DNA from 2 places in the Ruania zhangjianzhongii genome. Region 1 is predicted to be linked to the other one. Evidence: predicted binding sites of a transcription regulator. Region 1 holds the regulator's gene; the other holds the start of a gene.

Region 1 (4,809 bases):
GTGGCCGGTGGTGCCGGCATCGGTTCCCGTGGACCCGGTGAGACCAAGATCGAGCTGGACCGGCGCCGGATCCGCACCCGGATGGCCAAGCTACGCCGGCAGATCGAGCAGATGGCCCCCGGCCGGGCCGCCCGCCGGCACTCCCGCAGTGCCGCCGAGGTCCCCTCGGTCGCGATCGCCGGCTACACCAACGCCGGCAAGTCCTCGCTGCTGAACCGGCTCACCGACGCCGGCGTGCTGGTGCAGAACGCGCTGTTCGCCACCCTGGACCCGACAGTGCGCCGAGCGCAGACTCCGGACGGACGCGCCTACACCCTCGCCGACACGGTCGGCTTCGTGCGGAACCTGCCCACCCAGCTGGTGGAGGCGTTCCGCTCCACGCTGGAAGAGGTGGGGGCTTCCGATGTGATCGTGCACGTGGTGGACGCCGCGCACCCCGACCCCGAGGGACAGATCGCCGCGGTCCGCGATGTGCTGCGGGATATCGAGGGGGCCCGGGACCTGCCCGAGCTGGTGGTGCTGAACAAGGCCGACCTGGCCGAACCGGAGACGATTGCCCGGCTGCGCACCCGCGAGCCGAACGCGATCGCGGTCTCCGCCCGCACCGGCGCCGGGATCGAGGAGCTGCAGGCGGCGATCGCCGAGGCCCTACCGCGCCCGGCGGTGGAGGTGGACGTGGTGGTGCCCTACGACCGGGGCGACCTGGTGCACCGCGCACACGCCACAGGTGAAGTCATCTCCACCGAGCACCTGGAAGCCGGCACCCGCCTGGTCGCGCGGGTGGACGACGCGTTGGCTGCGGACCTGCGCAACGCCGGCTGAGCCGCCCGGCGCTGGCCCGGGCGCCGCACGGCCCGTTCGATACTTGCCGCACTTGGGCGATACCGCGGAGCACTACTCAGTGCGCCAACTAGCGACTGGATGGATTCACGCCCGGGGCTGGGCGCGGGTCAGGTCAGTGGGATGGTGCGGGCTGTGGACGCGGGGTCTCGCAGCCTCGCGGGCGCGATACCGTCGGGGGGTGGGTGAGAGCGAGCAGGATGCGCAGCACGCCGGCTCGGTCGGCGAGGCTGGCGAAGCCGGCCCGGTCCGCCAGACGGCTACCGCCGCCGAGGGCGCGGAAGCGCACACCATCGACGCTGCCCTGGACCAGGTGGTCGGCGCGATGGGCGGCGCCCGTCGAGAGGGGCAGCACGAGATGGCCCGAGCGGTGGCGGACGCGCTGGACGACGGAGGGCATCTGCTCGTGCAGGCCGGCACCGGCACCGGGAAATCGCTCGCCTACCTGGTGCCCACGCTGATCAAGGCGGTCGAGTCCGGTCAGCGCGCGATCGTCTCCACCGCCACCCTCGCCCTGCAGCGGCAGATCCTCGGCCACGACCTGCCCGTGGTGCGGGAGAACCTCACCGGCCATCTGCAGCGGGAGCCCGACGTGGCCCTCCTCAAGGGCTGGCACAACTACGTCTGCAAGCACAAGGTTGCCGGCGGCTATCCCGACGACGAAGGTGCCCTGTTCGCCGCCACGGAAGCTGCGCCGTCATCGGCGGAGGAGCACCCCAGAGAAGCCGACGAAGGCCTGGGTGGCCAGGTAGTGCGGTTGCGGGAGTGGGCCGGCGAGACCGACACCGGCGACCGGGACGATCTGGTGCCTGGGGTCAGTGAACGCGCCTGGCGGCAGGTGTCCATCAGCTCGTTGGAGTGCCTCGGCCAGAAGTGCCCGCTGCTGGCGGAGTGCTTCCCCGAGCGCGCCCGCGCCCACGCCCGCGAGGCCGACGTGGTGGTCACCAACCACGCGATGCTTGGCATCGCCGCCGCCGGAAACCCCAAAGTGCTGCCCGAGCACGAGATCCTCGTGGTGGACGAGGCGCACGAACTACCCGATCGGGTCACCGCGCAGGCCACTGTGGAGCTGTCCGCGGCCGTGGTCGAACGCACCGCCCGCACTGCGCGCCGGCATGCCGGACTCCCGCTGAGCACCCTCGAGGAGGCCGCTGACGCGCTCCGGCCGCTGCTGATGGCGGTTCCGGAGGGCAGGCTCCGGTCCGGGCTACCGGCCGAGCTTGCTCCGATCGTGCGCAGCATCGCCGAAGGCACCCGGGAAGGGATGACCGCGATGCGCCAGCAGTCCTCTGCAGCCGGTGAGGCCGGGGCGAAGTCGATGGCGCACAGCGCACTGCTCGCCCTGTTCGAGGTGGCCGATCGGCTGCTCTCGGACCGGATCGCCGACCATGTGGACGTGCTCTGGTGCGAACGCGGCCGGCGGCCGGGGGAGGCCTCGCGGCTGATGCTCGCCCCGCTGAACGTGGCCGGCCCGATCGCGGGCGAGCTGCTCAGCGGACGCTCGGCCGTGCTCACCTCGGCTACGCTTGCCCTCGGTGGCACGTTCGAGGCCACCGCGCGCTCCTTGGGACTGGCCGACGGCGGCTACCGCAGCGAACTGGTCACCTCACCGTTCGACTATGGCCGGCAGGGCATCCTGTACGTGGCCTCCTCGCTCGCCGCGCCGGGACGGGACGGGACCGACGAGAAGATGCTCGCCGAGATCGCCGAGCTGATCACTGCCTCCGACGGCGGGGCGCTCGGGCTGTTCTCGTCTCGCCGGGGTGCCGAGGCGGCCGCCGAAGCGCTTCGCGAGCAGGTGGACACCCCGATCCTGCTGCAGGGCGAGGACGTGTTGCCCACGCTGGTCCGCGAGTTCGCCGCCGACCCGCGCGCCAGCCTGTTCGGCACCCTCTCGCTCTGGCAGGGCGTGGACGTGCCCGGGCTGAGCTGCCGTCTGGTGTTCATCGACCGGATCCCGTTCCCGCGCCCGGACGACCCGGTGAAGGCGGCCCGCACGGAGGCGATCGGGCGGGCTGGTGGCAACGGGTTCATGGCCGTCTCTGCCACTCATGCGGCCCTGCTGCTCGCCCAGGGTGCCGGTCGGCTGATTCGGTCGGTGACCGACCGGGGGGTGGTCGCAGTGCTCGACCCGCGGCTGCGCACCGCTCGGTACGGTTCCTACCTGGCGGCCAGCTTGCCTCCGCTGTGGCCGACCACCAATGCTGAGGTAGTCCGTGGTGCCCTGCGCCGGCTGGCCGCGGAGGCGGTGGCCGAGAGCGAGCCTAGAGTGAGCGGAGCACGCTGACCACGCGTCCGAGGATCTGTGCGTCGCTGCCGTCGATCGGGGCGTAGTTCTCGTTCGCCGGCAACAGCCACAGTGCGCTGTCGGTCTTCTTCAGCGACTTGACCGTGGCCTCACCGTCGATCATCGCCGCCACGATCTCGCCGTTCTCCGCGACGGCCTGGCTGCGCACCACGACCCAGTCGCCGTCGCAGATCGCGGCGTCGATCATCGAGTCACCGACCACCTTGAGCAGGAACAGCTCACCCTCGCCCACCAGCTGGCGGGGGAGCGGGAAGACATCCTCGACCGCCTGATCGGCCAGGATCGGGCCACCGGCGGCGATTCGCCCGACCACCGGCACATAGGCGGCGTGGCTGGTGTCCTGCTCGCCGTCATGGGTGGTGAACGTGGCGGCGTCACCGCGTACCTTGCGGGAGTCGTCGGAAACGATCTCGATGGCCCGGGTGGAGAGTGCATCGCGGCGAAGGAATCCCTTCTGCTCCAGCAGCTCCAGCTGGTACTTCACCGAGGACGGGCTGGCCAGGCCGACGGCGGTGGCGATCTCCCGCATCGTCGGTGGGTACCCCTTGGCCTCCAGGCTGGCGCGGATCGAGTCCATGATCCGTCGCTGCCGGGGGCTCAGGCTGGCTGGGTCCGGGCGGTCGCTCGGGTCCTGTTGTGCGCGGGCCATGGTGTCCTCCTGTTCCGCATCGCCTGGAAATCCGCCGATGTCGGTGGTCGATGATCTGCTCGGTCTGTGGCGTTCTCCACGATAGGCGCCACCACCCGAAAGACCAAACATGTGTTCGACTGGCGTGTCGAACGAACAGATGTGCTACTGTCAGTACAGACGTTCGACGGACGGGTGTTCGACGAGTTTGAGGAGACGAGAACGATGAGCGCACTGGCCTTCCCCACAGCGCCCCTGACCGTGCCCTCCCGCAGGCGGCACCTGAGGGCCGTCCCTGATCTGCCGGCCGCACCTCTGCCTGTGGCGGAGACGGAGTCTCGCCCGGCCGACACGAGTGCCGCCCTGCGACTGACCGTCCGTGGCCGTGTCGTGCTGGTGGCCCTGGCGTTCGCAGTTGCCGCCGCTGTCGGGGTGGGTGCCGGCCTGGCGTTCCCGGAGGCGGAGCCGATGCCCGAGCAGGTGCAGAGCGTGACCGTCGGCCCCGGCGAGAGTCTCTGGACCATCGCTGCGGACGTCGCGGCCGATGGGCAGGACGTGCGCGTGGTGATCGACCAGATCATGGCGCTGAATAACCTGTCCGCCTCGACAGTGCACGCCGGCGCAGAGCTGACCGTTCCTTCGGGGGAGTGACCTGATCGACCCGCCCGGCTGCCGCGGCCGGTCCAGGCCGGTCGATGGCACTTGCGCGAGTGGCCCTCGGATGTCTAAGTTGGGTACATCTAGTAGTTACATGGATGTGATTGACCAACATGTGGTGCTTTCGCACGACGCCGGAGGGAAGGGAACCGCTAGGTGCACTGCCCGTTCTGCCGGCATGGCGACTCCCGGGTCGTGGATTCTCGCACGGCTGAGGATGGCGCGTCCATCCGTCGTCGCCGACAGTGTCCGGAGTGCGGCCGCCGCTTCACCACAGTGGAGACCACCAGCCTGACGGTGATGAAGCGATCGGGTGCCGTCGAGCCGTTCAGCCGGGACAAGGTGATTGCCGGCGTGCGCAAGGCATGCCAGGGCC
Region 2 (4,809 bases), 1.2 Mb from region 1:
CAGTGGACTCCATCCCGGCGATCTTCGGCCTGACCCAGGAACCGTTCCTGGTGTTCGCGGCGAACGCCTTCTCCCTGCTCGGCCTGCTGCAGCTGTACTTCCTCATCGACGGGCTGCTGGACCGCCTCGTCTACCTGAACTACGGCCTGGCCGGCATCCTCGGGTTCATCGGCGCCAAGCTGGTGATCCACGCCCTGCACAAGAACGAGGTGTCGTTCATCAACGGTGGCGAGCCGTGGACGGTGATCCCGGAACCGGGCACGATCACCTCGCTGGTCGTGATCGTCGGCATCCTGGCGATCACGACGATCGCCTCGCTCACCTTCGGTCGGCGGAAGCTGCCGGCTGAGTCTGAGTCTGAGTCTGAGGTTGAGGCCGAGGAGCAGGAGCGGGGCTAGAGCACTAGTTCGCCTCGTCGGCGAACGGGCCGATCACCGGATTCCAGCCGCGCACGCGGCGCTCGGTGATCAGCCCGGCTTGCTGGAACGGGTCGGCGTCGAGCATCTGCTCGACGCCGGCGGCGTCCTCGGCAATGATCAGCAGCAAGGCCCCCGGGCTTTCGCCGACCCAGGGACCGGAGGCGAGCAGCCGACCCTCCTCCAACAGGCTGCGCAGGAATGCACGGTGCCCGGGGCGGATCCGCTCCATGTCAGTGGCGCGGTCCGGGTCGTAGCTGTACTCGACGGCGAAGGTGCTCATGGCCGTCGACTGTACCCGTGGTCGGCCGGTCACCAGCCCCGTGCTCGCCACTCGGGCAGGGCCGGTCGCTGCGCGCCGAGGGTGGTGTTGTCCCCGTGCCCGGGCAGCACCACCGTCCCGTCGGGCAGGACAGCGAAGACCCGCTCGGTGACATCGGCGATCAACTGCTGGAAGTCCGCAGCCGACCCCGTCTTGCCCACCCCACCCGGGAACAAGCTGTCACCGGTGAAGACCAGGGGCGGGGCGCCGTCGTCGGCAAGAACGAGCGCCACGGAACCGGGCGTGTGTCCGCGAAGGGCGACCACGTGCAGACCGAGGGAGCCCACGGTGACCTGGTCGCCGTGACCCAGGCGGTGATCGACCGTTGCTCGCAGCTGGTCGGCATCGGGACCTCCGGCCAGGACCGGCGCGCCCGTGCTGGCGACGAGCTCGGCGAGAGCGCCGTGATGATCGGGATGCCGGTGCGTGGTGAGGATCCCGACCAGCGACCCGGTGGCCGCCTCGGCTGCCAGCAGCTCCTGCAGCCGCGTGGCATCGTCGGCGGCGTCGATCAGCAGGTGGTCGCCGGTGCGCCGGTCCACGATCAGGTAGGCGTTGTTGTCCATCGCGGACACGCTCGCCTTGTGCACCTCGGCATTGGCGGTACGCCAGACGGCGGTGGGCCCGCCACGCTGCACGTGTCCCGGGACGATCGGGTTAGATCCGGAAAGTTCGGTGGTGGTCATGGCAGCAGGCTCTCACCCAGCGGCGTCGGGTTCACCGCGATCTCCCACCGGAAGCCGTCGGGGTCGGTGAAATATCCGGAGTAGCCGCCCCATTCGCGCTGGGTCGCGGCCTCCGCTGCACCCCCGGCAGCGCGGGCTTCGACCAGGACGGTATCCACCTCGTCCGGGGTGGCGAGGTTGTGCGCGAGTGTGATCGGTGGGGTGCCGTCGCGGGTCACCGGGCCGATCTCGGCCTCGGCATGATCGCGTTGCCACAGGGACAGGAGCAGGCGCTGCCCGATCCGGATCATCAGCACCTCCCCGGGCACGTCCACGTCGGCAGTCCAGCCCAGCCCGTCGAGATAGAACGCGCGGGTTCGGCTGAGGTCGTCGACGACGAGGGTGATGAGGCTGAGGCGTTGGTCCATGTCGGCAGCCTGCCACGGCGCGCCGACAACGACCGGGGCGAGCGACGGTGGGGGTGTCGGTCAGGGCTGGGGTGTGGCCGGAGCCCGTACCTGCCGGACGGGCCGTTGCGGTGTTGGATTGACGTGCCCAGTACGTCACACCCACACCACAGGCAAGGAGCGCCGCACGAGCACTTATCCGGCCCGCACTCGCTTCATCACGACCCCCGGGTGGGTGTCCTCCCACGTGATGGTGCAGTGCACCACCACGACGGGCGCTGACCTGCGCACACGCTCAGGCACCCCCTCCAGGACCCCACCCGGAAATGAGCAACTGTGACCAACCCAGCATCTCGAACGGTTGTACGATGTCGGTGGCTCGTCCTACCATGGCATCCGTGAGTGACTCCCTCCTGATTCGCGGCGCGCGCGAGCACAACCTCCAGAACGTCGATCTCGAGCTTCCCCGGGACCGGCTGATCGTCTTCACCGGTCTGTCCGGATCCGGGAAGTCCTCTCTGGCGTTCGACACGATCTTCGCCGAGGGGCAGCGCCGCTACGTCGAGTCCCTGTCCGCCTATGCCCGGCAGTTCCTCGGCCAGATGGACAAGCCGGATGTGGACTTCATCGAGGGACTGTCCCCGGCGGTCTCGATCGACCAGAAGTCGACGAACCGCAACCCGCGCTCGACCGTGGGCACCATCACCGAGGTCTACGACTATCTGCGGCTGCTGTTCTCCCGGGCCGGTACTCAGCACTGCCCGGTATGTGGCGAGCGCGTCGTCGCGCAGAGCCCGCAGCAGATCGTCGACCGGCTGCGCGAGATGCCCGACGGTACCCGGTTCCAGGTGCTCGCCCCGGTGGTCCGCGGGCGCAAGGGGGAGTACTCCGAGCTATTCCGGGACCTGCAGTCCCGTGGGTTCGCCCGCGCCGTGGTGGACGGTGAGCTGATCCAGCTCGCCGAGCCGCCCACACTGGAGAAGAAGCTCAAGCACACCATCGATGTGGTGATCGACCGGCTCGTGGTCCGGGAGAACATCCGCCAACGGCTGACCGACTCGGTGGAGACCGCGCTGGGTCTGGCCGAGGGCCTGGTGATCGCCGACTTCGTTGATCTCGACGCCGACGACCCGGATCGGCAGCGGCGGTTCTCGCAGAACCGGGCCTGCCCGAACGACCACCCGCTGACCCTGGAGGAGATGGAACCACGCACCTTCTCCTTCAACGCCCCCTACGGCGCCTGCCCGGAGTGCACCGGGATCGGCACCCGCCTGGAGGTAGACCCGGGGCTGGTGGTGCCGGACGAGGAGCTCAGCCTCGCCGAAGGCGCGGTGGCGCCGTGGGCGAGCGGCAGCTCGCAGTACTTCGACCGGATCCTGACCGCGCTCGGCGACGATCTCGGCTTCTCCGTGGACGTGCCGTGGCGCGCGCTGCCCAAGCGCGCCAAGGAAGCGGTGCTCTACGGCAAGGACCACAAGGTGCACGTGCGGTACCGGAACCGGTGGGGCCGGGAGCGGTCCTACTCCACCGGCTTCGAGGGTGCCATCGCCTTCCTCCAGCGCCGGCACACCGAGACCGAGTCGGAATGGTCGCGGGACAAGTACGAGGAGTACATGCGCGAGGTGCCGTGCCCGGTTTGCCAGGGCGCCCGGCTCAAGCCCGAGGTGCTCGCGGTGACCGTCGGCGGGAAGTCGATCGCCCAGGTGTGCGACCTGTCCATCCGGGAGTCGAAGTCCTTCCTCGACGGTCTGCAGCTGGGCCAGCGGGAAGCGGCGATCGCCGGCCAGGTGCTCAAGGAGATCCACGCCCGGCTCGGCTTCCTGCTCGACGTCGGCCTGGACTACCTGAGCATGTCCCGGCCGGCCGCCACGCTCTCCGGCGGCGAGGCCCAGCGGATCCGGCTCGCCACCCAGATCGGCTCCGGTCTGGTGGGAGTGCTGTACGTGCTCGACGAACCGAGCATCGGACTGCACCAGCGGGACAACCGTCGCCTGATCGACACCCTGACCCGGTTGCGGGACCTGGGCAACACGCTGATCGTCGTCGAACATGACGAGGACACCATCCGCACCGCGGACTGGATCGTGGACATCGGCCCGGGCGCGGGGGAGCAGGGTGGGCACATCGTGCACTCCGGCGACTACCCGGGCCTGCTCGAAGCTCCTGGTTCGATCACCGGTGCGTATCTGGCCGGCCGTAGCAGCATTCCGATTCCCGCGCAGCGGCGCGAGCCGGACTCCGGGCGGTGGCTCACCGTGCAGGGCGCGCACGAGAACAACTTGCGCAGTATCGACGTGGCCTTCCCCCTCGGCACCTTCACTGCGGTGACCGGAGTGTCCGGCTCGGGCAAGTCCACCGTCGTGAACGCGATCCTGTACAACGTGCTCGCCAACGAGCTGAACGGCGCCAAGCACGTGCCCGGCCGGCACAAGCGGGTCACCGGTCTGGACGACCTGGACAAGGTGGTGCACGTGGACCAGAGCCCGATCGGGCGCACCCCACGGTCCAATGCCGCCACCTACACCGGGGTATGGGACCACATGCGCAAGCTGTTCGCCGAGACCACCGAGGCGAAGGTACGCGGCTATACCCCCGGCCGGTTCTCCTTCAACGTCAAGGGTGGCCGCTGCGAGTCCTGCAACGGTGACGGCACGCTGAAGATCGAGATGAACTTCCTGCCGGACGTGTACGTGCCGTGCGAGGTGTGCCACGGGGCCCGGTACAACCGGGAGACCCTCGAGGTGCACTACAAGGGCAAGACCGTGGCGGACGTGCTGGACATGCCGATCGCGGAGGCTGCCGAGTTCTTCGCCGCAGTGCCGGCGATCTCGCGGCACCTGCGCACCCTGGTGGACGTCGGCCTGGGCTACGTGCGTCTCGGGCAGCCGGCCCCCACCCTCTCCGGCGGTGAGGCGCAGCGGGTGAAGCTGGCCTCCGAGCTGCAGAAGCGGTCCACCGGGCGCACGGTGTACGTGCTGGACGAACCCACCACCGGGCTG

Evidence for each region. The regulator LexA, encoded in region 1, represses DNA repair genes until DNA is damaged. The targets are predictions, from matches to a motif close to TCGAACANNTGTTCGA.
Region 2: the regulator LexA is predicted to act here: its motif matches at 2,164-2,179, upstream of uvrA (excinuclease ABC subunit UvrA).

The regions. Positions count from the first base shown of each region.
Region 1 is NZ_CP042828.1:1,699,186-1,703,994, forward strand. Features, by position in the region: gene hflX (GTPase HflX) at 1-822, shown strand, start outside; gene FU260_RS07900 (ATP-dependent DNA helicase) at 1,166-3,127, shown strand; gene lexA (transcriptional repressor LexA) at 3,105-3,797, opposite strand; gene FU260_RS07910 (LysM peptidoglycan-binding domain-containing protein) at 4,002-4,427, shown strand; gene nrdR (transcriptional regulator NrdR) at 4,590-4,809, shown strand, end outside.
Region 2 is NZ_CP042828.1:2,943,398-2,948,206, reverse strand. Features, by position in the region: gene FU260_RS13740 (TerC family protein) at 1-398, shown strand, start outside; gene FU260_RS13735 (YciI family protein) at 403-699, opposite strand; gene FU260_RS13730 (MBL fold metallo-hydrolase) at 729-1,424, opposite strand; gene FU260_RS13725 (VOC family protein) at 1,421-1,831, opposite strand; gene uvrA (excinuclease ABC subunit UvrA) at 2,200-4,809, shown strand, end outside.